DNA from 3 places in the Brevibacillus sp. NSP2.1 genome. Region 1 is predicted to be linked to each of the others. Evidence: a T-box and tRNA genes for the amino acid it is inferred to sense, from the RefSeq annotation. Region 1 holds a T-box; the other regions hold tRNA genes.
What was found. A T-box is a leader RNA that pairs with one kind of tRNA and senses whether it is charged. The one in region 1 lies ahead of metG (methionine--tRNA ligase), so its partner is inferred to be a tRNA-Met.
Positions count from the first base shown of each region.

Region 1 (10,190 bases):
GATATTTTGTCAACGGGGTTTTTTTCATAAAAAAAGTAGATATTTGTCACCACTTCTGCATAGTATGTGCAGGCTTTTGCAAAACCTTGCTCCCGCAACGCTTTCCGGTGATAGCTTGCCCGCTGCGAAGCCTTTTTTTACGCCAAAATCGACAAAAAAACCTCCGTTTTTGGCTTTTTCAGTACAAAAACGGAGGCCAAGTTTGTCTTATTGCCCAATCAGGCCGCGCCGCAAGCCTTCGTTGGCTAGGCGGGCGAACTCTTCGATGCTGAGGGTTTCGCCGCGTCTGGTCGGTTCGATGCCGATGTCGGCGAGCATCTGTATTACTTCATCCTTTTGTGTTTTGAGAAACAGACCGTTCATCAGGTTGTTCAACAACGTTTTCCGGCGCTGGGCGAACGAGCTGCGCACCACGCGGAAAAACACGTCCTGGTCGTCCACATCGACAGGCGGACGATCTCTGACCTTGAGCCGGATCACTGCAGAATCGACGTTCGGACGAGGAATAAACACACTGGCCGGGACGATCATCGCGACTTCTGTTTCCGCATAAAACTGCGCCGCTACCGAGAGAGAGCCGTAGTCTTTCGTTCCGGGCTTGGCCGCGATTCTCTCAGCCACTTCCTTTTGGATCATCACGACGATGTTCTCAAGCGGCAGCCTTTCTTCCAGGAGCTTCATCAAAATCGGCGTCGTCACATAATAGGGCAGATTGGCTACGACGCTCAGCTTCTCTACCCCGGAGAGCTTCTCGGCAATCAGCGCTTTCAGATCAAGCTCCAGCACGTCTCCATGCACGACTTCGATATTTTCATAGGGCGACAGCGTATCCTGCAAAATAGGCAGAAGCCGCTGGTCAATCTCAATCGCCATGACCTTGCCTGCTGCTCGTCCCAATTGCTCGGTCAAAGCGCCGATGCCTGGCCCGATTTCGATTGCGCCTTTGTCCTTCGTCAGATCGGCTTCGGCGACAATGTTATGCAAAATGTTCGTGTCCACCAAGAAGTTTTGTCCCAGGCTCTTTTTAAAGGAGAAGCCGTACTTCTCCAAAATTTCCTTCGTTCGCGTAGGTGTGGCAATATCCTTGCCTGTTGCTTGCGTCATCGCTTACTCCCTCTCTTTGTTGATGGCTTCTATCGCCGCCTCAAATTCCGCGCGACTGATCTGAAAGGCATTGAGCCGTTGCAGCATTTGCTTGGCGTTGGCGTATCCGATGCCCAATGCTTCGCCCAGCTTGATTCTCCGCTCCTTGGCGTCGCCGCCTGACGTCAATCCGTTTTTCAGAAGATCGTCAGCCGTAATCTCCCCGACCGTTTCCGCCATCTCTGTGCGGACTTCCGAGAGCGCGCGAACAATCACGTCAGGAGAAGCGTTCTCTACCCCGATATCGCCCTTTTTCGTGCCGTCCTCTTGCGTGATAAAGGCGTGCTTGCAGCCCGGCACCGATCGGCTGATAATTTTGCGGATGCGCTCCCCCTGGTAATCCGGGTCGGTAAAAATAATGACACCGCGCTTTTGCTGTGCCAGCCGGATTTTTTCGATCGTTCTGGCGTGGATGGCGGAGCCGCCTGTCTCAATCGTGTCCGCGTTAACTGCCCGCTTGATCGCAGCGGTATCGTCTCTCCCCTCCACCACAATCACTTCTTTTATCTTCATCATGTACTCCCACTTTCGTACGATGTCGCTTTTGGTCATAGTGTTCCAAAAAAATCAGGCAAAAAGCCCTTGTTTCGCGAAACGTTTCTGCGCTTTGAACCGTCTAACTATCAAACAGCTTATCACGACTATTCCCAAAACGCCAAAGACAAAAGACAGGAGCTGTTCGCCCCTGTCTTACGGTTTCTGCGGCCCGATTATATAGACGGTTTTGTTGCGCTTGCGGCCAAATTGAACAGCCTCTGCCTCCGTGCTTACAAACACGTCAATTTTGCCGCCACGCATCGCTCCGCCCGTGTCTTCTGCCCGGCGATACCCAACGCCCTCGATGTAAACCCACCAGCCATACGGAATCACTTTTGGATCTACAGCGATGGTATGACCTGCCTTGGCCTTCACGCCCGTCGCCGTGCGGCCGTAGCCTGGCGAGCTAGGGTGTTTGCCTCCCCCCGCAGGAGAATAGGCGGTCAAGGTAACCCCGTTCAGTACTTTTTTCGGCCTAAATACTTTTCCACCACGCGAGACCATACCCGTTGCTGAAGCGACCAAGACCCGTTGCGACGGATCGTTGTTTTGCAGCGCAGGAACTGCCGTTCCCACCGCCACGATCTGGTCTTTCTTCGGCACAAGCACGTCTCTTGTCACCAGTTCACGGGAGACCTCCTTCCCGTCTTCCATAACCAGCTTGTAGTGTGCAATTGCCTTACCCTCTTGCCCGTTTTGCAATACACGGGACTTGCCTTTCTCTAACGCTGGATCGTTTTTGCGTATTTCCTGGAAAGTAACTCGCTCCTCGACTTTTACCATCTGCTCGACGACGCGCTTGATCGTGATTGTCGAGTCTTTGGTCAGCGAGGCGCTCAAGGCCGGCTCCACCCGGTCCTTTTCACCTAGCGCAATGCCGCTGTCCTTCAACGCGCCAGCAACATCGCGGCTAAGCGTCAGTATCGTTTTTGTCTGCCCGTCAACCTGGACCGGAATGGACCAGGCTGTATGTAAAGTAATCATTGCTCCGTCTGATAGCTTCGTCTCAGGTGTTGGTTGAAGGGAATCCTTTTCCGTTACCGTAATGTTTCGCTCGGTCAAGAACTGCTCAACGGTACTCGCTTTGGTAGCTACCGTCTGGCTTTCTCCGTCCAACGAAAAAGTGACCTGTTTTGGCTGGGTAGCCTGGGCAGAGAAATAGCCAATCATGGGAATGAGAACAAGAGAGAGGACGCCAAAAAGAACAAGTCCCCGATTCTTATACCTTTCCCATATCGCGCGTAACTCCATTTCCCACACTCCTTTTCCTAGAAAAGCACGAGGCTTCTCCTGTCTAGCCAGGTAAGGGTCGATGTAATTGCACTAATATTCTGGAAGTGGCCAGTACTTAGCAAGGTCGGCTTTGATTGTATGTCACTTTCCCGGCTTTGTCAAATTTACCCTCCCTTGGCCGAAGCGATAATGCTAACAGACTAGCAAAAAACAGATGGCGAATGGTAGCAGATTCCTGTCGAGGAGCCGTGTCGGATGGACAATAATCGTTCGACACATTGTTCAAGGTATGCGCCACCAAAAACGAGTAGAACAACAAGATCGAGGAACAAAAAAACGGGAAATCACGTGATATGTCGTGATTTCCCGTTTTTGCTTGCGGTTTGTTTACGGTTGAAGGCGGAACAGACGCCTTGCGTTTTCCGTCGTGATTTGCGCCATTTCTTCGTAAGACAGGCCGCGAATGTTCGCCATTTCTTCGCAGACGTAGCGCACGTAGCCACTCTCATTTCGCTTGCCGCGGAACGGGTGAGGAGTGAGGTACGGGCAGTCTGTTTCTATCAACAGCTTGTCGAGCGGTACTTTGGCCGCTACTTCTTTTGGCTGCTTCGCGTTTTTGAAAGTCAGCGGGCCGCCGAACGAGATGTAAAAATTCATGTCCAGCGCCTGCTTCGCTGTCTCCCAGCTACCCGAGAAGCAGTGCATGATTCCCCCGACTTCTGCTGCCTTCTCTTCTTTGAGGATCGTCAAAACATCCTGGTGAGCGTCCCGGTTGTGGATGATGATCGGCATGTCGAGTTTTCGCGCCAGACGAATCTGCTTGCGGAACACTTCGGCCTGCACGTCTTTTGGCGACGTATCCCAGTAGTAGTCGAGGCCCATTTCGCCCAGCCCCACTACTTTCGGATCACGACTCAGCTCCTCGATCCATTCCAGATGCTCGTCTGTCATATCTTTTGCGTCCTGAGGGTGCCATCCTACGACTGCGTAAATAAAATCATAGGTTTTCGCCAGCTCCATGCAGGTCGGGATGGTTTCCGCGTTAAACCCGATGTTCACGATCGTGCTGACGCCGTTTTCCCGCGCGCGGGCAATGACCTCCTCGCGATCCTCGTCGAATTCCTTCGCGTTCAGATGCGCGTGCGTTTCAAATAGCAAAATAGGTCCTTCCTTTCCTAGCCCTCGTTACTTCACAATCGCTCCGTTTGGCATGCTCGGATCGACTGTCGCCAGCGTCAGTTGGTCGCCTGCGGATGCTGCCAGGATCATGCCCTGCGACAGCTCGCCACGCAGCTTGACTGGCTTCAGATTGGCGACGAGGATTACTTTTTTGCCGACCATTTCTTCCGGAGTGTAGTATTTGGCGATACCGGAGACAACCTGGCGCTTCTCATAGCCGAGATCGAGCTGCAAAATCAGCAGCTTGTCGGCATTCGGATGCTTCGCGCACTCCACTACTTGCGCGACGCGCAGCTCTACTTTGCCAAAGTCGTCAATGCCGATCTCTTCTTTGGCATCCGCTGGTTTTTCTGTCACTTCAGCTTGGTTGGCAGTCGTTTCGTTCACAGGTGCTTCCCCTTTCAATGCGTCTTGCTTTTTCTTGTTTTCCTCTGCTTGGCGGCGCGCTTCTGCTGTCGATTCGTCGATGAAGGCCAGCTCAGCCTGCACGTCCAGGCGCGGGAACAGCAGCTCTTTGCGGCTGACAGTGCTTCCGGCAGGCAATCCGCCCCAGACGCCGGCAGATTCCCAGCTTGTTGCCTGCTCGTTGCCCAGGATTCCGAGTTGGTCCCAGATTTTCGCCGGAGCTTTGGTCATGAACGGCTGAATCAAAATGGAGGTGATGCGGATGCTCTCCGCAAGATTGTACATGACCGTTGCCAAACGTCCCTTGGTTTCTTCCGATTTTGCCAGATTCCACGGCATCGTTTCGTCGATGTATTTGTTGGTGCGTCCTACCAGCTCCCAGATGTGGGCAAGCGCGTTGGAGAAACGCATTTCTTCCATATGCTCCTCGACCAGCGCCTTTGTTTTCATCGCCAGGCCGATCAGGCTGTCATCCGGCTCTCCGGCATCTTGTGCGGCTGGCACGATGCCATCGAAATATTTTTCGATCATCGTAGTGGTACGGCTCAGCAGGTTGCCGATGTCGTTTGCCAGATCGTAGTTCAGACGCTGGATAAACGATTCCGGGGTGAAAATGCCATCCTGGCCGAAGTTGATCTCGCGCAGCAGGAAGTAGCGCACGCCATCGGAGCCATAGCGATCAATCAGCAGCTTCGGATCAATGACGTTGCCTTTGGATTTGGACATTTTTCCGTCCGGCATCAGCAGCCAGCCATGACCGAAAACTTGTTTTGGCAGCGGCACATCGAGCGCCATCAGCAAAATCGGCCAGTAGATCGTATGGAAGCGCAAAATGTCTTTTCCCACCATATGCACATTCGCAGGCCAGAAACGGCGGTATTTGCTGTCGTCGTCAGACAAGTAGCCGAGCGCGGAAATGTAGTTGGTCAACGCGTCGATCCAGACGTAAATGACGTGCTCAGGATCGCTAGGCACTTTGATCCCCCAGTCAAACGTGCTGCGGGATACGGACAAATCCTGGAGGCCCGGCTTGAGGAAGTTGTTAATCATCTCGTTGCGGCGGCTCTCCGGTTGGATGAAGTCAGGGTTCGCCTCGATGTGGGCGAGCAATCTGTCCTGGTATTTGGACAAGCGGAAGAAGTAGTTTTTCTCCTTCACTTTTTTCACTTCGCGGCCGCAATCCGGGCAAATGTAGCCTTTGTCGGTCTTACATTGTGTCTCGGTCCAGAAAGCCTCGTCCGGCACACAGTAGTATCCCTCATACTCGCCCAAGTAAATGTCGCCCTGATCGAGCAGACGCTGGAACACTTTTTGCACGACTTCCTTATGACGCGGCTGCGTGGTGCGGATGAAATCGTCGTAGGAGATGTCCAGTTTTTGCCACAGGTCGCGAATCCAGTCAACAACCGGATCGATGAACTCCAGCGGCTGTTTGCCGTCTTCGGCTGCGCGCTCCTGAAGCTTTTGTCCATGCTCGTCCGTACCTGTCAGGTAGTAGACGTCATAGCCGCGCAAACGTTTGTAGCGCGCCAGAGCATCACAAGCAATTGTCGTGTAGGCATTGCCGATGTGCAGCTTGTTGCTTGGATAGTAAATCGGTGTGGTGATGTAATATGTTGGTTTCATGCAACCTAGCCCCTCCTGATAACGTTTAGAAAAATAGAAAAGCCCACCCCAAAAATTGGGGCGAGCTCTAACTCGCGGTACCACCCAAATGCTCCGTTCCCCTCGCGGACAACGGACTTGGTGAGTCTGAAACAGACTCTGCCCGTAACGTGGGCCGACGTCACAAACTACTGGGCACGGTCATTTCCGTGGCTGTTCATCTGCAAGACTCTGGGGCCATGTTCAGCCTGCTCGCTTATGCCGGTTTTCAGCTACCCCGGCTCTCTGGGATAAGGAGGATCGGCTTACTCTTCCCATCATAGTCGTTTTGCTATCAATTCCCTCATTTACCCTCTATTGTACACGACCGACTTGTTTTGTAAACATCCAGGAGGGCCGAACGGCTACGATTTATTTTATACATGACAGGAAAAGGCAAAAAAGAGAAGACAAGGCTTTTTTGTCGAATGGGCGCGGCTTTATTCGACATAAAGTGACCGATTCGACACGCATTTCTCCCAGTTAATTTTATCCATAAAATTTTCCATACCGTTTCCATTTTTCTACGAAACGCTGATATATCAGCTTTCCTGTTTTCAAAAAAAACTTTGCTTTTCAAAGATTTGTCAAAATGATGTTGACACCTTTGGGAATCGCTGGTATGATAATCCCAACAGATAATGTCGAATATTGACGATTAATGATGAGCGTTTACCAATACATCGACATATGAAGACTTGAGAGGAGAATTTACTATGATGAAATCAACAGGGATTGTTCGTAAAGTAGATGAACTGGGTCGTGTCGTTATTCCGATCGAATTGCGCCGCACACTGGGCATCGCGGAAAAAGACGCTTTGGAAATTTACGTAGATGGCGAGCGCATCATCCTGAAAAAATACGAGCCTGCTTGCATCTTCTGTGGAAACGCTGATAAAGTATCTCATTTTAAAGGTAAAATCGTGTGCCAGGATTGCCTGACCGAGATGCCTGTTGTTAAACGCTAAACACTCATTTCCATACGTACTTGATTTACATACGATATGCCTTCGCAAAGGGACAAGCTTCGCGGAGGCTATTTGTACTGCCTGCGTCGCTGCTGCGCTGGTTGATCGGACGAAAAGAAAAAGCCGACCCGTTCGGTCAGCTTCCTGCTCATCTTACTCGTCTTCCTGGTCGCGGTGGTATTCGTTGTAGACGTCGCGCTTGGGCAAACCGCGATCGTCTGCCGCCTGTTTGATCGCCTCTTTTTTGCTCAAGCCTTGCTCGCAGTAATGCTCGACATGCTGGACAATGCTCAACTGCTGCCACCAGATGTTTTCCTCGTCTGCTTCAGCAGCGGTTGTGCCTGTAAAGCCTTCGACAATCACGCAAAACTCGCCGCGCACTTCGCCATTGCCCAGCCATTCCAGCAGCTCATCAAAAGTGCCGCGCACGAACTCTTCGTAGCGCTTGGTCAGCTCGCGCGCCAGCACGGCCCGCCGATTCCCCCACGCTTCCCGCATGGCCGCAATCGTCTTCTCGATGCGGTGCGGCGCTTCATAAAAAATCAGCGTCTCCGGGTAGCGCTTGAGTCGTTCCAGCTCTTCGCGCCGCTCCTTGTTTTCCCGGCCGATAAAGCCGCAAAAGACAAAGCGGTCTGTCGGCAGCCCCGAAGCGATCAACGCCGTCAGCCCTGCGTTGGCTCCTGGCACCGGAACGACAGGGTATCCGGCAGCGACCGCATCGCGCACGAGATCAGCGCCCGGATCGGATATCGCCGGAAGTCCGGCGTCGCTCACCAGCGCGATCTGTTTTCCTTCGGCCAGCCATTGCAGCAGCCCCTGACCGCTCGCTTCCTTATTATGTTCGTGATAGCTCACGGTGCGCTTTTCGATTTGAAAATGGTTCAACAGCTTCCTTGTTTGACGCGTATCCTCGCAGGCAATCACATCAACCGCCCGCAGCGTTTCCAGGCAACGGACCGTCATATCATCGAGATTGCCGATTGGCGTAGCGACCAGATACAGGACACCTGTTTCTTCCTGCGCAAAGCTGCGCTGTATATTCATCGCGGCGTCCCTCCAATCAACTGTTCTTTTTGCTTGCGATTCAGCCGTTTGATTCCTTCCTCGCGCTTCAAGCCCCACGAACGGTCAGGCCCTTCTTCCCAAAAGACAAGCGCAAGCGGCCCGCGCCCTCTGGTGTATTTCGCCCCTTTGCCTTCATTGTGCATCGCCAGGCGGCGCAGCAACTCCGTCGTATAGCCGGTGTACAAGGAGCCGTCCGCGCAGGCGAGAATGTAGACAAAATGGCTTTTATGCGAGGGAATCTCGTCTGCCGAAGTAAATTTCTTGCAGTTCTTCACAGTATTCCTCACCATTCTCATAGACAATCAGCGGCGGCTGAATCCTCAGCTCCGGCTTGCCACCCCTGATTCCTTCGATCAGCACCATATTCGGCTCGGCTTCCTTGCGCGGGTAAACCAGACGCATCCGCTTCGGCTCGATTCCGTACTGGCGCATCAAGGAAATAATGTCGATCAACCGCGTCGAGCGGTGAACGAGAGCAAGCTTGCCGCCGTTTTTCAACAACTGGCTGCCCACGCGAATGACGTCTTCCAGCGAGAGCAAAATCTCATGACGGGCGATTGCAAAATGCTCGCTTACATTTTTCTCCCCGCTCGTCGCAGGCATATAAGGCGGATTGCACGTAATCAGATCGAATTTCCCGTGCCCGAAAAGCGATACCGCGTCCTTGACATCTCCGTGGTGCATCTCGATCCGCTCCGTCAGTCCGTTGAGCGTCACGTTGCGGCTCGCCATGTCGAACAGCCGCTGCTGAATTTCGATGCCATCAAAACGCGCTTCCGGTGTGCGCGTGGTCATGATAAGCGGGATCGCTCCGTTGCCCGTGCACATGTCGAGCACTCTCCCGCGCTTGGGAACGGACGCAAACCGCGCCAGCAGCACGGCGTCCATCGAAAAACAGAACACCTCGTGGCTCTGGATAATTTTCATTTCGTGAGTCAATAAATCGTCAATGCGCTCCGCATCATAGAGCGGCACGTTAATGACTGGTTCCATCCTTTGTTCCCTACTCCTTTTTTCCTTGTCTTGGAAAAAGCGACCTGACACGTGGCACAGGTCGCTTTCTCCATGTGGTGATCGCTCGTCACCTTTTATTTTTGAGGTCCTCCGCTCAAAAACGAGAGACAGAACAGACAATCCCCTTCTTTGCGCAGACTGCCGAAATGCACGTTGCAGATGTGAAACCCTTCTGCATACAGGCGGGCAAGGTTGTCGTACCCTTCCCCGACCACGGCTTTTTTCGCTTTCTCCTTGGCGACAGGGTTTGCTCCCTTTTGTTTTGCCGGAGAGCCAGTCTTTTTCTTTTCCAGTCGGTTGCGAAGATGCTGGTTTTCAACGAGTAATTGGGCGTTTTCCTCCATCAAAACGACGATGACGTCTTTCAACTCACCGATCTCTTTGTACAGGTCCCCAATTCGTTCTTCAATGCTCGCCATCTTGACGAAGATTTCCCGTTTGTCCACTAGCTCACCTCTCCCCTACCCCCACACTTTATTCATAGGTGGGGAGCCCTATCGCAATCTCATCTAAACCAAACTCTGTGATGCGTTTGTCGATCGAAAGCTCCACCTGAACGGACTGATCCAGTACGTTAACGGAAACGACTCGTCCATTTCCCATCGGGGTAGTGACCATTTTGCCGACATCCGGCATTTCATCACGCGTGCTTTCGTAGTTGTCATTCTCGTATTTTAAACAGCACATCAACCGACCGCACAGACCGGAGATTTTTGCTGGATTCAACGAAAGGTTTTGATCCTTGGCCATTTTAATCGAAACAGGCTCGAAATCGCCGAGGAAAGTCGAACAGCAAAGCAGCCTGCCACAGGGGCCAATGCCGCCCAGCATCTTCGCTTCGTCACGCACGCCAATCTGACGCAGCTCAATGCGAGTGCGGAACACGGAAGCGAGGTCTTTTACCAGCTCGCGGAAATCAACCCTGCCGTCCGCGGTAAAATAAAAAATGATCTTGTTGCGGTCAAATGTGTACTCCACATCGACCAGCTTCATATCAAGCTT
Region 1 is NZ_CP048274.1:36,091-46,280, forward strand. It holds gene rsmA (16S rRNA (adenine(1518)-N(6)/adenine(1519)-N(6))-dimethyltransferase RsmA) at 208-1,104, opposite strand; gene rnmV (ribonuclease M5) at 1,108-1,656, opposite strand; gene M655_RS00185 (resuscitation-promoting factor) at 1,834-2,931, opposite strand; gene M655_RS00190 (TatD family hydrolase) at 3,301-4,071, opposite strand; gene metG (methionine--tRNA ligase) at 4,099-6,123, opposite strand; T-box leader at 6,177-6,432, opposite strand; gene M655_RS00200 (AbrB/MazE/SpoVT family DNA-binding domain-containing protein) at 6,858-7,109, shown strand; gene rsmI (16S rRNA (cytidine(1402)-2'-O)-methyltransferase) at 7,263-8,153, opposite strand; gene M655_RS00210 (GIY-YIG nuclease family protein) at 8,150-8,449, opposite strand; gene M655_RS00215 (tRNA1(Val) (adenine(37)-N6)-methyltransferase) at 8,400-9,167, opposite strand; gene yabA (DNA replication initiation control protein YabA) at 9,263-9,634, opposite strand; gene M655_RS00225 (PSP1 domain-containing protein) at 9,663-10,190, opposite strand, start outside.

Region 2 (10,190 bases), 1.1 Mb from region 1:
TTTCGGGATAGACGTGGACTTTCCCGCCCAGCCTTGGCTGATATTCGATCAGCTTCGTCTTCATTTCTCGCAAACCGCTGTAAAATGATGCGAACAGCCCAGCAGGCCCTCCGCCGATAATCGTGACGTCATACAATTCTTCGTTCGTCATCCGTGTATCTCTCCTTTACTCCCATCCATAATGGGCGCACGCAGCAACAGGGCCCCTGCACAATGCTTGCACAGAGGCGGCTGCTCGATCAGCGACGCATTTTATTTAGCCAAAATATTTTTCACGATCGTTTTCACCCCAAGCTCAATTCCCAACGGTCCGCCCGCGGCAATCGAGCTGTCCAGTGCGTACATATGCCCGTTCTTGATCGCTTGAAGCGAGTTCCAGGCAGAATCGCTCTCCAGGTTTTTCAGGTAGCCTTGCAGCTTTTTGGACGAGCCGCCGATATCAGCGACAAATATGTAGTCCGGGTTCATCGCCGCCAGTCCTTCCAGGGAAATCTGCTCCCCTTTGGTCGACATATCTACGTATATGCTCGGCGGGTTCAACCCAAGGACGCTTTCCTTGCTGAAAATAAACTGCGTGGTAAAGCCCCAGAACTGCTTGTCACCCAGCATAATCACGCCAAACGTTTTGTCGCTGAACGCTTTCAACTGTTCTTTGGAATCGGCAATCAGCGTTTCGATCCGCTTGATTTCATCCTCGGCCTTTTGCTCTTTGCCGAAAATTTTTCCGTACTCGCGCAGCGCGCCTTGCCAGTTGTTTTCATTGCTGTCCACCATTACGACCGGAGCGATTTTCTCCAGCTTGTCGCCGTAGCTTCCATACCGCCCCGAAACCATGATGATGAGGTCAGGGCCGACTTCCAGCAGCTTTTCCAGGTTCGGGCTCGTCATGGAGCCGATGTCGACGATCTGTTTGTCCTTGTACGGAGCGAGCGATTCCCACTCCTGCAAAACATCCAGGTCTGTCGCCGCTACCGGGGCTTCGTCCAACAAAAACAAATGCTCAAAATTGCGGAAAAATAAGAGCGCTACTTTCTCCGGTTTCTTTTCCAGTACAATCTCGCGTCCAAGAGCATCTACATACGTTCTCGGCCATTTTCCCGTTTCCTGATCGGCTTTTTCGGGAGCGGCGCTTTCCTCTTTGGCTGGTGCTGCACTGTTTGCTGCGGAACTATGGTTAGTCTCCGGCGTTCCGGCACAACCCGCTAAAATCCCCGCCAAAAGCGCAAGGGTGACGAATAGTCTCATGAGTGTTTTCATTCTGACTCCTCCGATGTGACTTGAGTTTTGCTTGACCAACTAAGCTACGGTCAGTTTAGCAAAACGCATTTTAGAGAGGAATGGAGCCATCCTGAATTCCATATGGATTTTTCCTGAATCGTCCGCGAAATTCGGCCGGAGACAACCCTACCTGCTTTTTAAAAATGCGGCTGAAATACAAGGCGTCTGCATAGCCGACGCTTTTCGCCACCTCGCCGATCGGCGCGTCGTTCGCCAACAGGCATTCCTTCGCCCGATTCAGCCGATAGGCCATCAAATACTTGCCCGGGCCCGGGCCCATGCCCGTATTTTTTGAAAACGTAGAACAAGCGATTTTCGTTGATGTCGTTTTGCTCCGCCAACGCGCGTACACTAAGCCCATCCATGTAATGCTCATGTATGTAGCTGGATACTTGCTCGAACAGTGCCTGCTCCCCATCGCTGCTCTGGTTGCGTGCACAAACGAACAGTTCCTCCAGGACGCAGCGAAACAACGTCTCCGTCTGAAAGGCAGAAATCCCACCCGGCTCCCTCGAGGAGCGCCAGAGAAGCTCAAGCAGCTCCATCAGGCGCGGGCTTTGTCCCGGAGTGAGCTGAAAATGCGCTCTACTCAAGGAAAATCCGGACGGCTCGGGCGCGCAAACCCGGTATAAAACAAGCAAATACTCCCACTTACTGTTGCCCGTAACCCGCCGATTCAATGGCATACGGGCACCGCCATGCACGACATGTCCCGGCGACAGCGCATAGGACGTTCCGCTGAAATCAAACTCGGCCTTTCCTCTCAAGGGAAAAACAAAGCCTGGGAATGCTTCCGTATAGTCATCGCAACTCATGCCCGGATCGCGCACATAGCGACAGACTTGCTCCACTCGAAAAGAGGTACGCGCAAAATGTTCGGCAAGTTTGTTGATGTCCATCTTCATTTCACACACCTCCTGCCATCAAGTGCCGTTGCTCCATGCGCTCATCGCCCGCGTCCGCTGGGACGAGTCCCGTTGCAGTCACATAACTTAATCATACTTATATTGATATTGAGAATCAATCTTATTGTTTTTCTCTTTCCTTCTTTTCCTCGCATTGCTGATGTCTGGTTGTCGGCTATAGCACGGGCAAAACAGAGTAGCTATCGCGATTACTCCCCATTCAATTCCAAATAGTAAAGTCATTAAACATAAAGATTCTAGATTGGCTCTATTTTTTGAAACTCTATTTTCAGGCAATCACGAAATACAGAGATTCCTGAAGCAGGGTAAAATTTTTTCAACAATACGAGCACCCTTTCAGCCCTAGTTTCCCCCTCATACACCAATTAACCACGCTTATGTAAAATACCAAAGGGTTCCGAAAGTCGAGATATGTTGGCCGAAAGAGTCGGTCCGGAAAGGAGATGTTTTATAGAAGCGCCCCTGGAGTCCACATTCGTTCCTAGAACAACAAATATACAAAGGCACCTACAATGTGCATATCACAGGACTATTATCCTTTAATTGCTTTAAATCCCTTTGAACAAAATAGTACTTAATGTTCATTTTTTCAATTAATTATATAATTCGACATTTTTTTCAATTACTTTGCTATAAACTAATAATCAAAAGAATTCCAAACCAATCTGTTGAATCAAACCAATGAAGATAGGAGATGTTTTCATGAAATCTAAGAAAAGATTATTAAGTGGAGCTGCATTACTTAGTATATGTCTTTCAGCTACTTCCGTATTTGCCGCATCATCAACATGGTCAAATAATGGATCATATGAAAAAACAATATGGTGGAAGCCTTACTCAGGAACGTTTAATGTTACTAAAGATTCATCTTATCCAAAAATTACAGCACGGATAGATTTCAAATATAGTGCAAATCAGAAAAGTGAGATGATGCGTTATATAAGCTATTACCCAACTTATGATTTTCGTGACGAATCAAAAAATGGGTTTGATGGCTCTTTCATTTCTACAAATTTGCCCGACCCTAAATATGATTACGAAGATGACAATGGTGATGGAAAAGATGATGAATTAGAAGCAGTATCTAGAGACCAATGGAGTATTAGTGCTAACACGAATTACTATGTAACTAGTAGCTTTGGTGTGGTAAATACGACAAATGATCCCAAGGTTTCTTCTTATGCATCAATTAGTGTAGCACCAATTTATCCAGGAGGGGACTACAACACTGTTGCTGGTACAGCCGAACTTCTCGGAGTATTTAAATATAGCCAGTTATCAACTCCTTCATCTGTGTCAAATAGAGAAGCTCTCGTCTTGAATACTGAAATTTTAGCGGATAGAGAATATGATAAAATCAAAACGAAAGGTGATTTAGAGAACTACAAAAACAATGTAAACAAAAGAGTGGAAAGGTTCAAAAGTAACGATGATTACCAATTTGTGATTACATTAAAGAACCCTATGAGCATAGACAGTTTTTACGATTTGGTTTCCGATTATAATTTAGAGGTTTCAGAATTGTATGCCAGAGGTATTGATAGTGAAAAAAATATTGTAACTATCGGCACAAAAACAATTCAACCAGAGGTTTTAGAGAGCATTCAAAAAGAAGCTTCTTATAGCTTCAAGGGTATTATTGAAATTGAAGGTACTGCTAAAGGAAAAGACTTAAAAAAGATAATGAAAAATGATAAAGTTTTTGCTGTAGAAGTGCAAACTGAAGATCAACCAGCATTTGGTTTGTACTGGAAGAAGGAAACTCTCAACAAATGATTACATTTAAAAATAAAGGTCTGCAAAATCATACTGTAGACCTTTACTTTTCCTTTGCGAGAGGAGAAACTTTCATGACGAAAACAAAATCTGGATGGTTACGAACGCTAGTGGAAATAGGGATGATATACGTTTCTTTATACGCGATTGTCTTTCTTATCGGCGTATACAGCTTTACAATCGTCACGGATTTGCCGACTGATCGGGATAAAAACGGATCTGGACTATTTCTAGGCACCCTTGTCAATTGCGTTCCTTTTTTGCTTCTTGGTTGGAGAGCACATTTTTTTCACAATCGAAATATTCATACTGTTGCTATTGCCACCGTAGTTACTTCCTTCCTTTTGGAAAAATTTTTACCTGTCTGTTTCGCGTATGTATTCTCTCCAGCAGACCCGTTTGTACTTCTAAGCGAAGAGCTTCCTTATTATATTTTTGGCATCAATTACATCCTATATGGCACCCTTTTATCGTGCTTATCTTTTTATATTGGCTTGTTTGTCAGGCGATCATTAAAGCAGCATACTGCGTCATAACCTCCAAAAGACCCTTACTGAATCAGCAGGGTCTGTTCGGTTGCAAAAGGACACGTAGAAGGAGCTTTGCTGGCCGCTTCCATTTTTGCGTCTGTATTCATTTTTTTACGGCTTGCTGACAGCCTCCAAGCCATTCCATACCCCAAACTGCGCCTGATACAAGCGGCTGTACACACCGCCTGCGTCGACCAGCTCGCGATGATGCCCCTGCTCGACGATGCCCTCCCCCGTCACCACGACGATTCGGTCTGCATCCTTGATCGTCGCCAGCCTGTGCGCGATCACCAGCGTCGTCCGGCCTTTGGACAGCTCTGCCAACGATTGCTGAATCGCCAGCTCTGTCTCCGTATCCAGCGCCGAGGTCGCTTCATCGAGAATCAGGATCGGCGGATTTTTCAGGAACATGCGGGCAATCACCAGCCGCTGCTTTTGACCGCCGGACAGCTTCACGCCGCGCTCCCCGATCACCGTCTCCATGCCTAGCTCCTGCGCGCGAATAAAGTCATCGAGTCGCGCTCGCCGTGCCGCTTCCCAGATTTCCTCCTCGCTCGCCTCCAGTTTTCCATACAAAATATTTTCGCGAATCGTGCCCGCGAACAGGAACACATCCTGCTGCACAATCCCGATCTGTCGGCGCAACGAATCTTGTGTCACCTGGCGGATGTCCACCCCGTCAATGCTGATCGAACCGCTCTCGACCTCGTAAAACCGCGGCAGCAAGCTGCAGAGCGTCGTTTTGCCCGCACCGGACGGACCGACGAACGCGATCGTTTCTCCTTTGCGGATGACCAGATCGACCTGATCGAGCACTTTTTTCTCTCCGTCATAGCTGAAGGAGACCTGGTCGAAGCGAATCTCTCGCTGAAACGGCTTCATTTCCACCGCGTCCGGAGCATCCGCCACATCCGGCTCTGTGTCCAGCAATTCGGTATAGCGCTTGAAGCCTGCGAAGCCTTGCGGATAACTTTCCACAATGGCGTTGATCTTCTCAATCGGACGGAAAAACACGTTCGTCAGCAGCAAAAAGCCGACAAACTCTCCGTACGTAAGCTGCTCGCGAATGACAAACCAGGTTCCGCACACCATGACAAACAAAGTGACAAACCGCATCATCATGTAGCTGATCGAACCGTTTTTGGCAATCAGCTTGTAGGAGCTGAGCTTGGTCAGGCGAAAGCGCCCGTTGTTGACAGCAAATTGTGCTTCCTCGTGCTTCTCGTTGGCAAACGCCTTGACGACACGGATGCCACCCACGCTGTCTTCAATGCGAGCGTTGAAGTCGCCCACATCGCGAAACAGTTGGTGGATCGCCTGGGTCATTTTTTTGTTGAAGTACACGACGACCCAGATGATGGCCGGCACAACGATGAAGGTGATAACCGCAAGCTGCCAGTTGATGGACAGCATGAGCGCAAACGAGCCTACAAGCGTCATGATCGCGATAAACAAATCCTCCGGTCCGTGATGCGCCATTTCGCCAATCATGTTCATGTCGTTTGTCAAGCGACCAATCAAATGCCCGGTCTTCGTATTGTCAAAAAATCGGAACGACAGCTTCTGAATATGCGAAAACAGCTTGCGCCGCATATCCGTCTCGATGTTGATGCCCAGCATATGCCCCCAGTAGTTGACGATGTACATAAGCAATGTGTTCAAGGCATACAAAGCGAGCAGTCCAAGCGAAGCCCACAAAATCATGCCCCACTTCCCGCCCGGCAGCAAATCGTCGATAAAAGCATTTACCGCTACCGGAAACGCCAGCTCCAGCAAACCGGCAATGATTGCGCAGCCAAAATCAAGCACAAACAACCATTTATACGGGCGGTAGTAGGAGAAAAAGCGTCGAATCAATCAATGGCCCCCTTTTGGCGTTGGGTTCGCTCCTGTCAGTACTGACCCGGCAAGCTTTTGTCAACGCAACTGCAATAATGATTATCAATTTCATCAATAAGTATAGCAATGTGCCTTGTGAAAGAGAATGGCACATTCATGAATCGATATGGATTATTCATGAATCCCGTTGAAACTCGCTCGGGGACAGGCCGGTGTATTTTTTGAAGCGCTTGCTGAAATACAACGGATCGGAAAAGCCTGTCCTTTGCGCCACCTCCTTGATGCTCAATTGGCTGTGCACGATATTCAACAAGTTTTTCGCCTGGTTAAGTCTGTATCTGTTCAAATATTCACCCGGACTAATTTTCAAATGCTTCTGAAACAGGTAAGCGAGCCGGTTGACATTGATCTGGTGCATTTCCGCAAGCCGATTCATGCTCAAGTTTTCCATGTAATGATTATGAATATAATCGAGCAGCCGCTCCAGCAATAGCCGCCCCTCGTCTTGCGCGCGATACAGCACGAGCGAAAACAGCTCGTTCAAGATGCCGTACCACAGCTCTTTTACGCGCAGCTTGTACAAGTCGCCGGGGCTGTTCCAGTACCGCTCAAGCTGCCTCAGCTTCTCCTGCAGCCGGGCGCTCTGCTCGACAAGGTGCAAGCCGTAATGCTGCCCGGCGTAATCGCATGCATCAGCCAGCTCCCAGTGCTTCACCTGATAGAGCACGAGAATGTAGACCCACTTTTCCTCGCCGATCACCTTGCGATCAAACGCCATGTCAGGGCCAGCGTGTACGACCATCCCCGGCTCCATATCGTATCCCGTGCCGTCAAACCACATTTTGGCTCTCCCGGATAGAGGGAAAATAAATGCCGAATGCAGCCCGGTTCGTCCCCCAAAATATTTCATTCCCGGCTGTCGTTCTTCGAGGGATACACTGGTGAGTGTAATGGCTCCCCTGGCGTAATAGTCGATCAACAGACCAACCTTTGCTCTCTCCATTTGCACCCCGCCTTGCTTTTTACTCAAAAGAACCGTTGGATGTAAGCGCGGCATGGTCGCTACCGCATCCAGGAAAAGCTCTGCAACCCCCCAGCACATGGATATGCTTCATGCATGGATATGCTTCATGCATGGATATGCTTCATGCATGGATATGCTTCACGCTTGGCTAGCTTTGGTCACGCACACGCTTCTCCTATCGGCAGGCAAGCGCCAGCCTCGCTTGGTTCTTCTCTCGCTGGTTCTTCTGTTCAGGTGTTGTTGCCAGCGGCTCGCGCTGTTACTCCGCTCGGCGTAGCACCTGGCATTGGAACACATTTTTACTCACAAAATCTGCAATTTACCTCTTGTGAAAATTTCGGTTCTCGTTTATCATAATAGATAATGATTCTCATTTTCAACAAATCAACTTGGCCAAACTGTCGAACTCTACAGCTTGCTCTTCTGGCTGCTTGCAGGACTGATTTCTTCATTTCTTGCGTGTAACGAATCAGTCACCTGTTGCATCCGGTTCGCTTGCTTGCTGATCGGTTTCAGGAGATGGAGCGATACATACTGCTTTTCATGTTGATCGTAACAAATAAAATAACCCTAAGGATGAACATCCTTAGAGCTTGATTTCAGAAATGGTGCCGGTGAAGGGACTTGAACCCCCACGGTTTCCCTCACGATTTTGAGTCGCGCGCGTCTGCCATTCCGCCACACCGGCAATTAAATTGGAGGAGGCACCCGGATTTGAACCGGGGATAAGGGTTTTGCAGACCCGTGCCTTACCCCTTGGCTATGCCTCCATGTATAAAAAAGGTTTGAATGGAGCGGACGACGGGTCTCGAACCCGCGACCTTCGCCTTGGCAAGGCGACGCTCTACCAATTGAGCTACGTCCGCGTATAAATGGCTGGGGTACTAGGATTCGAACCTAGGAATGACGGAGTCAAAGTCCGTTGCCTTACCGCTTGGCTATACCCCAATAAGTAATCCCCAACTTTGAAATTATGGGGCGATCGATGGGACTTGAACCCACGAGTGCCGGAGCCACAATCCGGTGCGTTAACCCCTTCGCCACGACCGCCATATTAACTAACTATGCCTTTTGGAAAATGGCAGGGGCAGTAGGAATCGAACCCACACCAAAGGTTTTGGAGACCTTCGTTCTACCGTTAAACTATGCCCCTACACATGGTGGCTCGGGACGGAATCGAACCGCCGACACGAGGATTTTCAGTCCTCTGCTCTACCGACTGAGCTACCGAGCCGTATGTATCTTTTGCTTAGCGTGCCATTTGTTGTTTGTGAAAAATGGCGGAGCTGACGGGACTCGAACCCGCGACCTCCGGTGTGACAGACCGGCGTGAACTCCAACTTCACCACAGCTCCATGTTTGGTTGCACCTACAGGTACTCCCTTTGCAAGAAAGAAAATTTGGTTGCGGGAGCAGGATTTGAACCTGCGACCTTCGGGTTATGAGCCCGACGAGCTACCGAGCTGCTCCATCCCGCGACGATTCGGACGATCAATGTCAGCACCTATCTTAGAAGCAAGACGCTTTTGGCTGACCATCCATATGATTATGATAAGTGGTGGAGGCTGACGGGATCGAACCGCCGACCCTCTGCTTGTAAGGCAGATGCTCTCCCAGCTGAGCTAAGCCTCCAAAGTACCCCACAAAGAGAAGAGATTGCGTTGTAGCAACACCGAGTACTTTGCGGGGACCCCAACAACTAGTTGGGTGTATAAGTGACCCGTAGGGGATTCGAACCCCTGTATGACAGCGTGAAAGGCTGCTGTGTTAAACCGCTTCACCAACGGGCCAAGATGGCGGATGGAGTGGGATTTGAACCCACGAGACGGGTCAACCCCGCCTACACGATTTCCAATCGTGCTCCTTCGGCCGCTCGGACATCCATCCAAATTTTCCGCTTGCCCTGTTCGCATATCGCTCGGGCAAGAACTAATCTATCATATCTAACAGCCGATTTCAAGGAGTATTTTAAAAGTTTTTCTGCGTGCAAATCTGTGAAAACGAAGCGGCTCCCCGCTGGCGTTCTCGTCCTGGCAGCGACCGCCATGACACCACCCTCTCTCCGCTCTGCCTCGCAAGTTTTTGCGTCAATTTTCGTGGAAATTGCCTAAAGCAACTTCCCCGCTTTTCCAATATGCTACCAATAATCATTGACGATGCGGAGTGATGGCTGGTGGGCAGAAGAAGACGGCGGGCAGGTCGGATTCCTTGTTTGTACGGAAACTGGTGCGGCCCGGGCTGTTCGGGGCCGGGCGCCCCGATTGACGATATCGACCGCTGCTGCAAAAAGCACGACCGCTGCTATCAAAAGCGCGGCTATTTTTCCTGTAGCTGCGACCAGGAGCTTTTGCGCTGCTTGCAAAACAAAATCGACATGAACACGGAAAAGGGCAGGGTGGCCGCGATGATTTCCGCCTATTTTTCCCGCTCCAAATGCATTCCGGACGACTTGAAATAGGCTGTTTTGCGAATTGTCACGATTGTCATTCTTCATACAAAAAATGGTAACACCTTGGACATGAATCTGCCATAACTCCCGTGTTTTTCCTTTGGCTTTTTTTGGTACTCTAGTGAATGTCCAAGGAGGGTACAAGGCCGTGGAAGTGCATATACGAACCGATGCCAGTGCAGCACTGACGTTAAAGAAAGAAATTATTTGTCATGGAATTTCCTGCTTTTATGTCCGCCCGTTTGAAAATGATCAAGTAGAATTTGTATTCCTCGCGCTCTCGGAGCACCAGAAGAAGCTGTTATCCTATACGCTGCGAAACTACAGCTACGCCCTAACTTACCTATCCTAATCCTAGCCATATGACA
Region 2 is NZ_CP048274.1:4,618,160-4,628,349, forward strand. It holds gene M655_RS22375 (NAD(P)/FAD-dependent oxidoreductase) at 1-151, opposite strand, end outside; gene M655_RS22380 (ABC transporter substrate-binding protein) at 253-1,257, opposite strand; partial or broken gene M655_RS28410 (helix-turn-helix domain-containing protein) at 1,328-2,183, opposite strand; gene M655_RS22395 (hypothetical protein) at 2,907-3,980, shown strand; gene M655_RS22400 (hypothetical protein) at 4,055-4,516, shown strand; gene M655_RS22405 (ABC transporter ATP-binding protein) at 4,622-6,367, opposite strand; gene M655_RS22410 (helix-turn-helix transcriptional regulator) at 6,525-7,352, opposite strand; tRNA gene M655_RS22415 (tRNA-Leu) at 7,980-8,061, opposite strand; tRNA gene M655_RS22420 (tRNA-Cys) at 8,070-8,143, opposite strand; tRNA gene M655_RS22425 (tRNA-Gly) at 8,164-8,239, opposite strand; tRNA gene M655_RS22430 (tRNA-Gln) at 8,247-8,321, opposite strand; tRNA gene M655_RS22435 (tRNA-His) at 8,348-8,423, opposite strand; tRNA gene M655_RS22440 (tRNA-Trp) at 8,453-8,526, opposite strand; tRNA gene M655_RS22445 (tRNA-Phe) at 8,532-8,607, opposite strand; tRNA gene M655_RS22450 (tRNA-Asp) at 8,652-8,728, opposite strand; tRNA gene M655_RS22455 (tRNA-Met) at 8,775-8,851, opposite strand; tRNA gene M655_RS22460 (tRNA-Val) at 8,930-9,005, opposite strand; tRNA gene M655_RS22465 (tRNA-Glu) at 9,090-9,163, opposite strand; tRNA gene M655_RS22470 (tRNA-Ser) at 9,168-9,260, opposite strand; gene M655_RS22475 (phospholipase A2 family protein) at 9,547-9,831, shown strand; gene M655_RS22480 (hypothetical protein) at 9,971-10,174, shown strand.
Region 2: it encodes a tRNA-Met, which carries the amino acid that the T-box ahead of metG (methionine--tRNA ligase) is inferred to sense. The anticodon was not compared.

Region 3 (10,190 bases), 1.7 Mb from region 1:
GCCTGCGAGCAAAAAGTTGATCTGCTCCTTCGCCAGCCCCGCTTTTTCGATGGCTTTCGAGCACGCTTCCTCCAGCAGCACCTTTTCCGCCTTTTCCCAGCTCTCCTGACCGATCATCAAGTCCCCGTGCAGCGTATCGAAATCCTCTGCCAACGGCCCCTGTGCTTCAAATGGCCCGCCGATGGCAGCGTGGCCGAGAATAACCGGCTTGGAGGGAAACACCCACGACTGATGGCCCTGGCGCATGCGTCACCCTCCCATCGTAAACAACTTTTTTAAAAGACCGATGACGAATGCGGCAGCAACACCAAACACAATGACGGAGCCAGCGAGCTTGAACATATTGCCGCCGACGCCCAGCACCAGTCCTTCGCTGCGGTGCTCGATGGCGGCTGAGGTGATCGAATTGGCAAAGCCGGTCACCGGAACGCTCATGCCCGCCCCCGCCCATTGCGCAATCCGGTCGTAGACGCCCAGCCCTGTGAGCAGCGCCGAAAGCAGGATCAGGACAGCGACTGTCGGATTTCCGGCCGTTTTCTCGGTAAAGTCAAAGTATCGGATGAACAGCTCTGTAATCCCCTGGCCAATCAGGCAGATGAGGCCCCCCACGAAAAAGGCGCGGATGAAGTTGCGCACGAGCGGACGCTTAGGCTCATGGCGCATCGCCAACTGCTGATACTCTTGCTGCACGGGGGTCAGATTCTTCTTTTTTTGATCCGCCACTTTTCTCTCACTCCTTTTTTACCGTATCAAAAACGGCTTCAATTGGTCGATGACTTGCTGCAATTGCTCCGCGTCACGCTGATAAGTCTGTTTGGCCTCTTCGCTTTTCGTCGCAAGGGCAAACAGCTCCAGATCGGCCTGGCATTTTTTCAGTGTCGCAAACGTCAGCTTCATCGCTTGCGGGGCGGGCACCTGAATTTTGTCGTCATACAAATCGAGGTACAGCTCGCCGCCTTTGTCGACCTGGCCGAGAAACACGTTCTCCAGCGCCACGCCCGCTTTTTGCAATTGCGTGCGCACCCAACGGCGATTGTAGCCCGCTGTCGCCAACGGCTCGTCCATGATGACGCCATCCATAATGACGACCTGGTTTTCTTCTGCCGGCGACACGGTCAATTCCAACTGCTGCGGCGTCACGGGTTGGTTCTCGGACTTCAAGAGCACGCTCAGTTCCCCGTTTGTCTCCATCAGGGCGAACTCCACGTCCGCTACCCGGAACACGTTTTTGATTCGCAGTTGCTCCAGCAAATCTTCCCCCGTGAGACGTTCCTTTTTCAGATTGTCCTCCAAAATTTTCCCTTCTTTAATAAGAACGGTCGACTTGCCCTCGAAAAAGTCGCGCAGCACCTTGCTTTTGAGCGTCAGCCATTCCATCAGGACAGGGACAATCGCAAAAACACCCATGGCAATCAGACTGTGAACAATCGGTCCGTCCATCTCCGTCGCCATGAAGGCAGCGATGGAGCCGATCGTAATGCCGACGATGTATTCAATGAGCGAAAGCTGCTTGATTTGCCGCTTTCCAATGATTTTCGTCAGAATAAACAAGTATGCCAGCGCTCCCAGCGAGCGTAGCAAAATATTGAACCAGTCAGGCATGCTCCACCTCCGTCAGCCCTTAAAAGAAAAGCCAAGAGAGAGGGAGTCCCTCTCCCTCATTCACAGCAGGCTAGAAGCCTTTGTACTGTGGCTCTTCGTTCTCCAACTCTGTCACGCGTTGCTGCAGGTTGTTCACAATCGTTTGGGTTTGCTCGGCAGCTTCTGTGTACAGTTGCTTCGCTTGCTTGTTTTGCGTGCTAAGCGCGAACGACTCCAAATCTGCCTGCGCACCCTTCAGGCTGGCAAGCGCCTGTTTTACTTGTGCTCCAACTGTCATAATCCTTTCACCTCCCAACACCTATAGAATCAGCCTCTCACGCTGAAAATATGCGGTCGAGTTTGCCGTTTTTTCTGTAACTTGTTTCCAAATAATTCTATATGCATGAAAAAGGAAAGACACCCGCAGGTGCCTTCCCTCATCCAGCTATGCAATTAGCCACGGCCAGCCAATTGTTGTTCAGCGAAGGCAACAAGACGTTTTGTGATCTCGCCACCCACTGAACCGTTTTGACGGGAAGTGGTGTCCGGACCAAGCTGAACGCCGAATTCAGAAGCGATTTCATACTTCATTTGGTCCAGCGCTTGGTTTGCTTGAGGAACCACCAGATTGTTGCTAGAGCGGTTGTTGTTAGCCATCTGTAATCACCTCCTCGTCGTTGGTAGGTTTAATATGTGTGAAGTTTTCGTTGTTCATTCGCCTTTTTCATTTCCAAATTTAGACTCCAGTTGAAAAAGCAGCTCAGCGATATGGGTAGCCGCTGCCGGACGCCTTAGCTTGTCCATCTGCCGGGCGATCCTATCCTTTTGATCGGAGTGGCGCCAGCGCCTGATAATCTCCCGGATTTCCTGCGGCGTACTCGCCAGCACGGCTGCGTTTTGCTGCGTGAGAAAAGCGCTGTTATGCCTTTCCTGACCGGGCAGCGGCTGGTACAGGATCAGCGGCGTCCGCAAAGCGAGCGACTCCGCGCACGTAATGCCTCCGGGCTTGGTCACGTACACGTCTGCCGCGCCAATCCACTGCCACATGCAGTCTTCAAAGCCTTTGACGACAAGCTGGTGCCGCTGGCCGCTGTGCGCTTGCTCTGCCTCCAACTGCTTTTTTAGGCGGGCATTTTTTCCGGTTACCGCGACGACCTGCAGCGGCTCCTCCTCTGTGAGCAAAGCGCGAATGACTTCTTCCATCTGACCGTAGCCGCCCTCGCCTCCGCCGATCAGCACCGTAAAGCGCTCCGGAGCAATTCCCAGCCGCTTTTTCCACTCGTGCCTGGCCGTCTTCTCTGCCAGGCTGAACGCATGGCGGATCGGAATGCCGCAGACGTGAATTTTTTCCGGGCGGATCTGGTAGCGCCGTTGCAGCCGCTCTGCCATCTGCTCATGCGCTACCATATAAGCGTCGATCTGCGGATCTACCCAAAAGCGGTTAATGTGAAAATCAGTCGGCACACTGACCAACCGAAACGGCTTGTCCGCCTTTTTCTTCGCATAGGCAAGCGCCGACAGGCAGTAGGCATGCGTCGCAATTACGACGTCCGGCTGTTCCGCCTGCAGCACCCGCCGAAGCAGTCGCGTCGAGAGCCACCAGCCAAGCGGCTTAGACAGCGACTTTCCCCACATCTCATCCTGTTCGTACATGCTGTGCCAGATGGGCTTGGCGTATTTGAGCATGTTGAAATAAAAAAAACGGGACAGCACGCGCAAACCCGGGCTGGCTGTCTGTAAGCCTCCGATCACCCGGGCTGATTCCGCACCGTCCATTTTTTGCAAAACCTCCTGAAGCGCCTCTGCCGCTACCCGATGCCCACTGCCTGCCCATTCCTCGGTGACCAGTAAAAAACGTTTGGCCATCAAAGCGTATCTCCTGTCGACGCGCCTTGTCCGTAACGCGCAAGCAACAGCTCCTTGGACATGTAGACCCGTTTTAGCGGCATGTCGTGCTTCCACGTCTGCACCCGTCTTTTGCCGTTGGGATGAACCAGCCTGAGCATGAGCCGCAAGTACCAACGCTTGTAGCGGAAAAACCAGTTCATCGGCACGTCCGAGATGGAAAAGCCCAGCGGGGCGACTCCTTTGTGCAGCATGGTTGTGCCTACGATTCCTTTGATTTGCTCCCGCTCCTCCATCGCTTCCAGAAAGGCGGCCAACCTGGGCAGCGACTGCAAAATATGCCTGCGCAACAGCAAGGCGACCCGCAGCTCGTCCTGCACTCCCCGGCAGAGCGTGGCAAAGTAATAGTTGTGAATATGTATTTTCAAAATCAGATCGCCGTCATGAATGGTCCGCTCGTCTGACGTGCGTAATGTCTCCCCCCGATAACGCAAGGGAACGACCCGGAAGATGTTGTTCCCTTTTTCGATGTAGGTAAGTCTGGTGCACCGTTGGTAGATTTCATCCCAGTATCCCCATAGCATTAAGAGATTTGTGTTCATGTGCAACGGTTCCTTTCCAGCGATGTTTACTTTGTTTGTAGTATTCCCCAGTATCGCTTCCTTTCATTACCTCTTCAGGCCCTTTTCATCCGTCCCCACAGCATGATCGCTGCCGAGGCAATGGCCGGGAGCCACATGTGGTTAAGCATCAGCGGATTGATCCATTTCCACACGTACGGGTCTTCGAGACACATGTCCACCGCTGTAAAGGCCAACACCCCGCCGCCGAGAATGACCAGGCCTGGAAAACGGTTCATAAGCCTGGCGACCCATGTGCTTCCCCACATTAACAGCGGAATGCTCATTCCCAGTCCAAGCAAAACCAGCCATATATCGCCATGCGCCGCTCCACCAACCGCCAAAACATTATCCAGGCTCATTACAAAATCCGCCAATATAATCGTTCTGACCGCCTGGCCGATTGTCTGATTATGCGCTACCTCTGTCGTTTCCTCCTGGTTGCTCACCATCAGCTTGATGGCAATCCATAAGAGCAGTCCTCCCCCGACCGCCTTGACAAGCGGAATATCTAGCATCCAGGTCGTCACGCCCGTCAACCCGATTCGCAGGACAACAGCCCCGATCGTTCCATACAGGACAGCACGGCTTCGCTCCCGCAGAGGCAAGCCCCGACAAGCCATACCTATGATGACAGCATTGTCGCTGCTCAACACCAGATCAATCATGAAAATATGCACCAGACCCAGCCAAAAATGCTCTCCCATCCCTGCCTCCCTGGTCCATGTAAATGTTTGTCCATTCTACTTTATGCGACTAGAATCGGACTCATGATTGAATATTTTTCCGAATAAAGGCGTATTTCAGCGGATTTTGTCAATAAAAAAATCCCACAAAAAAACATTTTATCGCGAAATCGGGATAATTATACCTTGTCTAATCTTACCCTTTTCCCTTACGATTTTAGTGGGGTGGATAATGCGATGGTGGAGACTGTGACGCTTAATCTATTGAACGTTTCACGGAAAATTTTAGATTTGGCTCCAAGAATTACTACGATATGGTTACAGGAAATTGTTCGCAGTATGGAAATTCCTGTAACCATTCCTCGTGATTTTGCGGAGAAACGAACTGTGCTCTTAGCCCGTTATCTGGTGGAAGACGTAGATCAGGACATGCAGAACTGGGCACTGGATATGGGAGAGTGGCTGCGTTCGCAGGAGTTCCCCTTTTCCTCCATTTTGCGTACGTATCAGTTGTATCGAAATGTCTTTTGGCGCGTGCTTCAGCCTGAACTGCAACAATGGTCCCTCTCTCCGCAGGAGATGCACTATCTGGAGCGACAACTGGGGAAGGCGATGGATGAGAGTGTGTTCTGGGCTGTCTATCATTTCGAGCAGATGATAAACAAGGAGCTCGTGCAAAAGGAAGAAACGATTTCCTACCTGCACAATGACAAACTGACCATGCTGGGGAAAATCGCCGCCAACATGGCGCATGAGCTGCGCAATCCGCTGTGCGCGATTGAAGGCTTTCTCAAGCTGATTAGCGAGTCTACGCAGGAGCAGGCACAACTGCAGACGTACATTCAAGTCGTGATGCATGAATTCGAAAATTTGCACCGGCAAATAACAGGTTTTCTCAGCTTCTCCAAAAAACCGATTTTAGATGAAATTTTCAAAACTGTCCAAGTTGAGCAACTGCTCGCCGAAGTAGAAACGCTCATTACTCCGCGACTGGTAGGAGAAAACATACGCTTTGAAAAACAAGTCCACTCCTGCGCCCTGGCTTGTTATGAGGAAGGCTTAAAGCAGGTCGTCGTCAATCTGTTGAACAATGCGATCGACGCTGTGCAAAATCGAACAGACAAGTACATCCACGTCATTGCCACCGCTTCGGATGGCTGGCTCTATTTGAGCGTGGAAAACAACGGAGAAATGATTCCTCCCGACATTGTCGAGATTTTGTTCCAACCGTTCTTTACGACCAAGCAAAATGGGACAGGCATCGGTCTGTCTATCTGCAAAAACATTATCGAGAAACATAATGGCACCATCCATTGTGATTCCAACGAAAATCGTACCCGTTTCGTCGTGTCGCTGCCGATTTTATCGCCAGAAGAAGCAGCCGTCCAGGCAGCGGTATCTACGTGAAAGCATTCATTTTCTCCGCTTCTCCGCGCAAAAAAGCCTCCTGAGATTCAGGAGGCAATGCAAGAGATCCGTTACCTATTCGTTCGGTAAGCGACCTTAGCCTTACTGTACACGAAAACATATGTTTCTACCACTGAAAACGTCAGACAGCTTTCGACATCTGTTTTATGCAGCAGTCTGTCCCTCTATAGATGATGAAAACGTTCGTGCTCTTAAGCCCCGTTTGCGGGCGTTTCCTATTGGGCTTGGGCGAATTAGCGAGCTTGGGGCTGGGCCTATACGCACACGCTTGCACACTCGCTTTCGCGCCCGCGTGCAAAAGGACCTGTGGCAAGGCTGAAGCGATATCGCCGCCTCGTCTCACAGGTCTTTTTCTGTGTGTGCGTCCTCCTTGCTTTTGTTCTTGCGTCGCTTTTGCCTCGGCCAAACGGTTCTGCCCAAGCTTGGCCGCAAGCGCTGTTTCGAGCTGAATCATCTTTTTTATTGCAAAAAAGCAGAGAGCCGATTGGTTCCCTGCTTTTTGTGTATGGAGCGGGTGATGGGAATCGAACCCACGCGACCAGCTTGGAAGGCTGGAGTTCTACCATTGAACTACACCCGCATCTGACTTATATGGTGCCGAGGACCGGACTTGAACCGGTACGGGAGAAACTCCCGACAGATTTTAAGTCTGTTGCGTCTGCCCATTCCGCCACCCCGGCAATTTCGTTACGAATCTTTGGGCAAATCATGGTCGGGAAGACAGGATTCGAACCTGCGACCCCTTGGTCCCAAGCCAAGTACTCTACCAAGCTGAGCTACTTCCCGACTGTAAAAAGCGTGCCCTGAGAGATTCGAACTCCCGACCTTTTGATTCGTAGTCAAACGCTCTATCCGGCTGAGCTAAGGGCACATGGTAAACGGAATGTACGACAAGTCTCGCTTCTTCCTGGCGCTGCTGCGTCGATACGCTACCTGCCAAGCCAGATCAGAAGAGCCTGTGACGTGCTTCCTTGTTGTTCTGTGAGGGGTAAACCCGGAACGGGTGAGAGACCCGAGAACATTTATGGAGCGGACGACGGGTCTCGAACCCGCGACCTTCGCCTTGGCAAGGCGACGCTCTACCAATTGAGCTACGTCCGCATTTTGATAAGCTGTGAAATCCCCGTACAATGCTTGAAATACACTACAAGGCTTCGTTTTTTGATTGAATGGTGCGGTCGAGAGGACTTGAACCTCCACGGTGTTGCCACCACTAGAACCTGAATCTAGCGCGTCTGCCAATTCCGCCACGACCGCATATCTACTTGTCAAAAATACTGGTGAGCCATGAAGGACTCGAACCTTCGACCCTCTGATTAAAAGTCAGATGCTCTACCAACTGAGCTAATGGCTCGAAATACTGGTGGGGAGAGACGGATTCGAACCGCCGAACCCTGAGGGAACAGATTTACAGTCTGCCGCGTTTAGCCACTTCGCTATCTCCCCAGTAAGTGGTGCCGGCAATAGGACTTGAACCCACAACCCCCTGATTACAAGTCAGGTGCTCTACCAATTGAGCTATACCGGCATACTATTAAATTATGGCATATCTTTCATGAAAAATCAATGTTTTTTATTTCCACTAAAACATTTTACATTTTCATGAAGGAGGCCACCTTGTAAAAGATGGCGGAGCTGACGGGACTCGAACCCGCGACCTCCGGTGTGACAGACCGGCGTGAACTCCAACTTCACCACAGCTCCATATATGTTGTACCTGCTGGACACTTCATTTCTACATGACCAGGAGGTAGGACTAGAGAAAATTTGGTTGCGGGAGCAGGATTTGAACCTGCGACCTTCGGGTTATGAGCCCGACGAGCTACCGAGCTGCTCCATCCCGCGACGATTTGGACGATCCATTGTCAGCGTTGCCACAGAATGAGGTGCGTTTTGCTGACCATCCATATGTGATTAGTGGTGGAGGCTGACGGGATCGAACCGCCGACCCTCTGCTTGTAAGGCAGATGCTCTCCCAGCTGAGCTAAGCCTCCAAAGTACCCCACAAAGTGAAGAGATTGCGTTTTAGCAACACCGAGTACTTTGCGGGGACCCCAACAACTAGTTGGGTGTATAAGTGACCCGTAGGGGATTCGAACCCCTGTATGACAGCGTGAAAGGCTGCTGTGTTAAACCGCTTCACCAACGGGCCATGTTCATAATCATTTCTGGTGCTCCCGACAGGAATCGAACCTGCGACCTCTTCCTTACCATGGAAACGCTCTACCGACTGAGCTACAGGAGCAAATGGATGGCTCCTCGGGACGGACTCGAACCGCCGACCGATCGGTTAACAGCCGATTGCTCTACCAACTGAGCTACCGAGGAATATGGAAGGACTTATTCCTTCAAAACTGAATACGCATGTTTGCTAAGAAATGTGTGGATAAGTCCTCGACCGATTAGTATTCGTCAGCTCCACGCGTTGCCGCGCTTCCACACCGAACCTATCAACCTCATCGTCTATGAGGGGTCTTACCAGCTTAACACTGTGGGAAATCTCATCTTAAGGGGGGCTTCACGCTTAGATGCTTTCAGCGCTTATCCCGTCCGCACATAGCTACCCAGCTATGCCACTGGCGTGACAACTGGTGCACCAGAGGTGCGTCCATCCCGGTCCTCTCGTACTAAGGACAGCTCTCCTCAAACTTCCTGCGCCCGCGACAGATAGGGACCGAACTGTCTCACGACGTTCTGAACCCAGCTCGCGTACCACTTTAATGGGCGAACAGCCCAACCCTTGGGACCTACTTCAGCCCCAGGATACGATGAGCCGACATCGAGGTGCCAAACCTCCCCGTCGATGTGGACTCTTGGGGGAGATAAGCCTGTTATCCCCAGGGTAGCTTTTATCCGTTGAGCGATGGCCCTTCCATGCGGAACCACCGGATCACTAAGCCCGACTTTCGTCCCTGCTCGACTTGTAGGTCTCGCAGTCAAGCTCCCTTCTGCCTTTACACTCTACGAATGATTTCCGACCATTCTGAGGGAACCTTTGGGCGCCTCCGTTACCTTTTAGGAGGCGACCGCCCCAGTCAAACTGCCCACCTGGCATCGTCCTCTCGCCCGATGAGGGCGACGAGTTAGAAACTCAGTACATCAAGGGTGGTATCCCACCGACAGCTCCACAGAGGCTGGCGCCCCTGCTTCTCAGCTTCCCACATATCCTGTACATGATGCACAAAGTTCCAATACCAAGCTACAGTAAAGCTCCATGGGGTCTTTCCGTCTTGTCGCGGGTAACCTGCATCTTCACAGGTATTATGATTTCACCGGGTCTCTTGCCGAGACAGCGCCCAAGTCGTTACGCCTTTCGTGCGGGTCGGAACTTACCCGACAAGGAATTTCGCTACCTTAGGACCGTTATAGTTACGGCCGCCGTTTACTGGGGCTTCGGTTCAAAGCTTCGCTTGCGCTAACTCATCCCCTTAACCTGCCCGGTGCTGGAAGGTTAAGGGGATGAGTTAGCGCAAGCGAAGCTTTGAACCGAAGCCCCAGTAAACGGCGGCCGTAACTATAACGGTCCTAAGGTAGCGAAATTCCTTGTCGGGTAAGTTCCGACCCGCACGAAAGGCGTAACGACTTGGGCGCTGTCTCGGCAAGAGACCCGGTGAAATCATAATACCTGTGAAGATGCAGGTTACCCGCGACAAGACGGAAAGACCCCATGGAGCTTTACTGTAGCCTGGTATTGGAACTTTGTGCATCATGTACAGGATAAGTGGGAAGCTGAGAAGCAGGGGCGCCAGCCTCTGTGGAGCTGTCGGTGGGATACCACCCTTGATGTACGGAGTTTCTAACTCGTCGCCCTCATCGGGCGAGAGGACCATGCCAGGTGGGCAGTTTGACTGGGGCGGACGCCTCCTAAAAGGTAACGGAGGCGCCCAAAGGTTACCTCAGAATGGTCGGAAATCATTCGTAGAGTGTAAAGGCAGAAGGGAGCTTGACCGCGAGACCTACAAGTCGAGCAGGGACGAAAGTCGGGCTTAGTGAACCGGTGGTTCCGCATGGAAGGGCCATCGCTCAACGG
Region 3 is NZ_CP048274.1:1,745,398-1,755,587, reverse strand. It holds gene spoVAD (stage V sporulation protein AD) at 1-246, opposite strand, end outside; gene spoVAC (stage V sporulation protein AC) at 250-723, opposite strand; gene M655_RS08640 (DUF421 domain-containing protein) at 742-1,602, opposite strand; gene M655_RS08635 (DUF1657 domain-containing protein) at 1,673-1,879, opposite strand; gene M655_RS08630 (alpha/beta-type small acid-soluble spore protein) at 2,035-2,238, opposite strand; gene M655_RS08625 (MGDG synthase family glycosyltransferase) at 2,293-3,447, opposite strand; gene M655_RS08620 (YkoP family protein) at 3,447-4,028, opposite strand; gene M655_RS08615 (TerC family protein) at 4,103-4,753, opposite strand; gene M655_RS08610 (sensor histidine kinase) at 4,970-6,139, shown strand; tRNA gene M655_RS08605 (tRNA-Gly) at 6,667-6,740, opposite strand; tRNA gene M655_RS08600 (tRNA-Leu) at 6,753-6,840, opposite strand; tRNA gene M655_RS08595 (tRNA-Pro) at 6,870-6,946, opposite strand; tRNA gene M655_RS08590 (tRNA-Arg) at 6,958-7,031, opposite strand; tRNA gene M655_RS08585 (tRNA-Gly) at 7,186-7,261, opposite strand; tRNA gene M655_RS08580 (tRNA-Leu) at 7,331-7,417, opposite strand; tRNA gene M655_RS08575 (tRNA-Lys) at 7,439-7,514, opposite strand; tRNA gene M655_RS08570 (tRNA-Tyr) at 7,522-7,606, opposite strand; tRNA gene M655_RS08565 (tRNA-Thr) at 7,613-7,688, opposite strand; tRNA gene M655_RS08560 (tRNA-Asp) at 7,788-7,864, opposite strand; tRNA gene M655_RS08555 (tRNA-Met) at 7,929-8,005, opposite strand; tRNA gene M655_RS08550 (tRNA-Val) at 8,079-8,154, opposite strand; tRNA gene M655_RS08545 (tRNA-Glu) at 8,239-8,312, opposite strand; tRNA gene M655_RS08540 (tRNA-Thr) at 8,330-8,405, opposite strand; tRNA gene M655_RS08535 (tRNA-Asn) at 8,413-8,488, opposite strand.
Region 3: it encodes a tRNA-Met, which carries the amino acid that the T-box ahead of metG (methionine--tRNA ligase) is inferred to sense. The anticodon was not compared.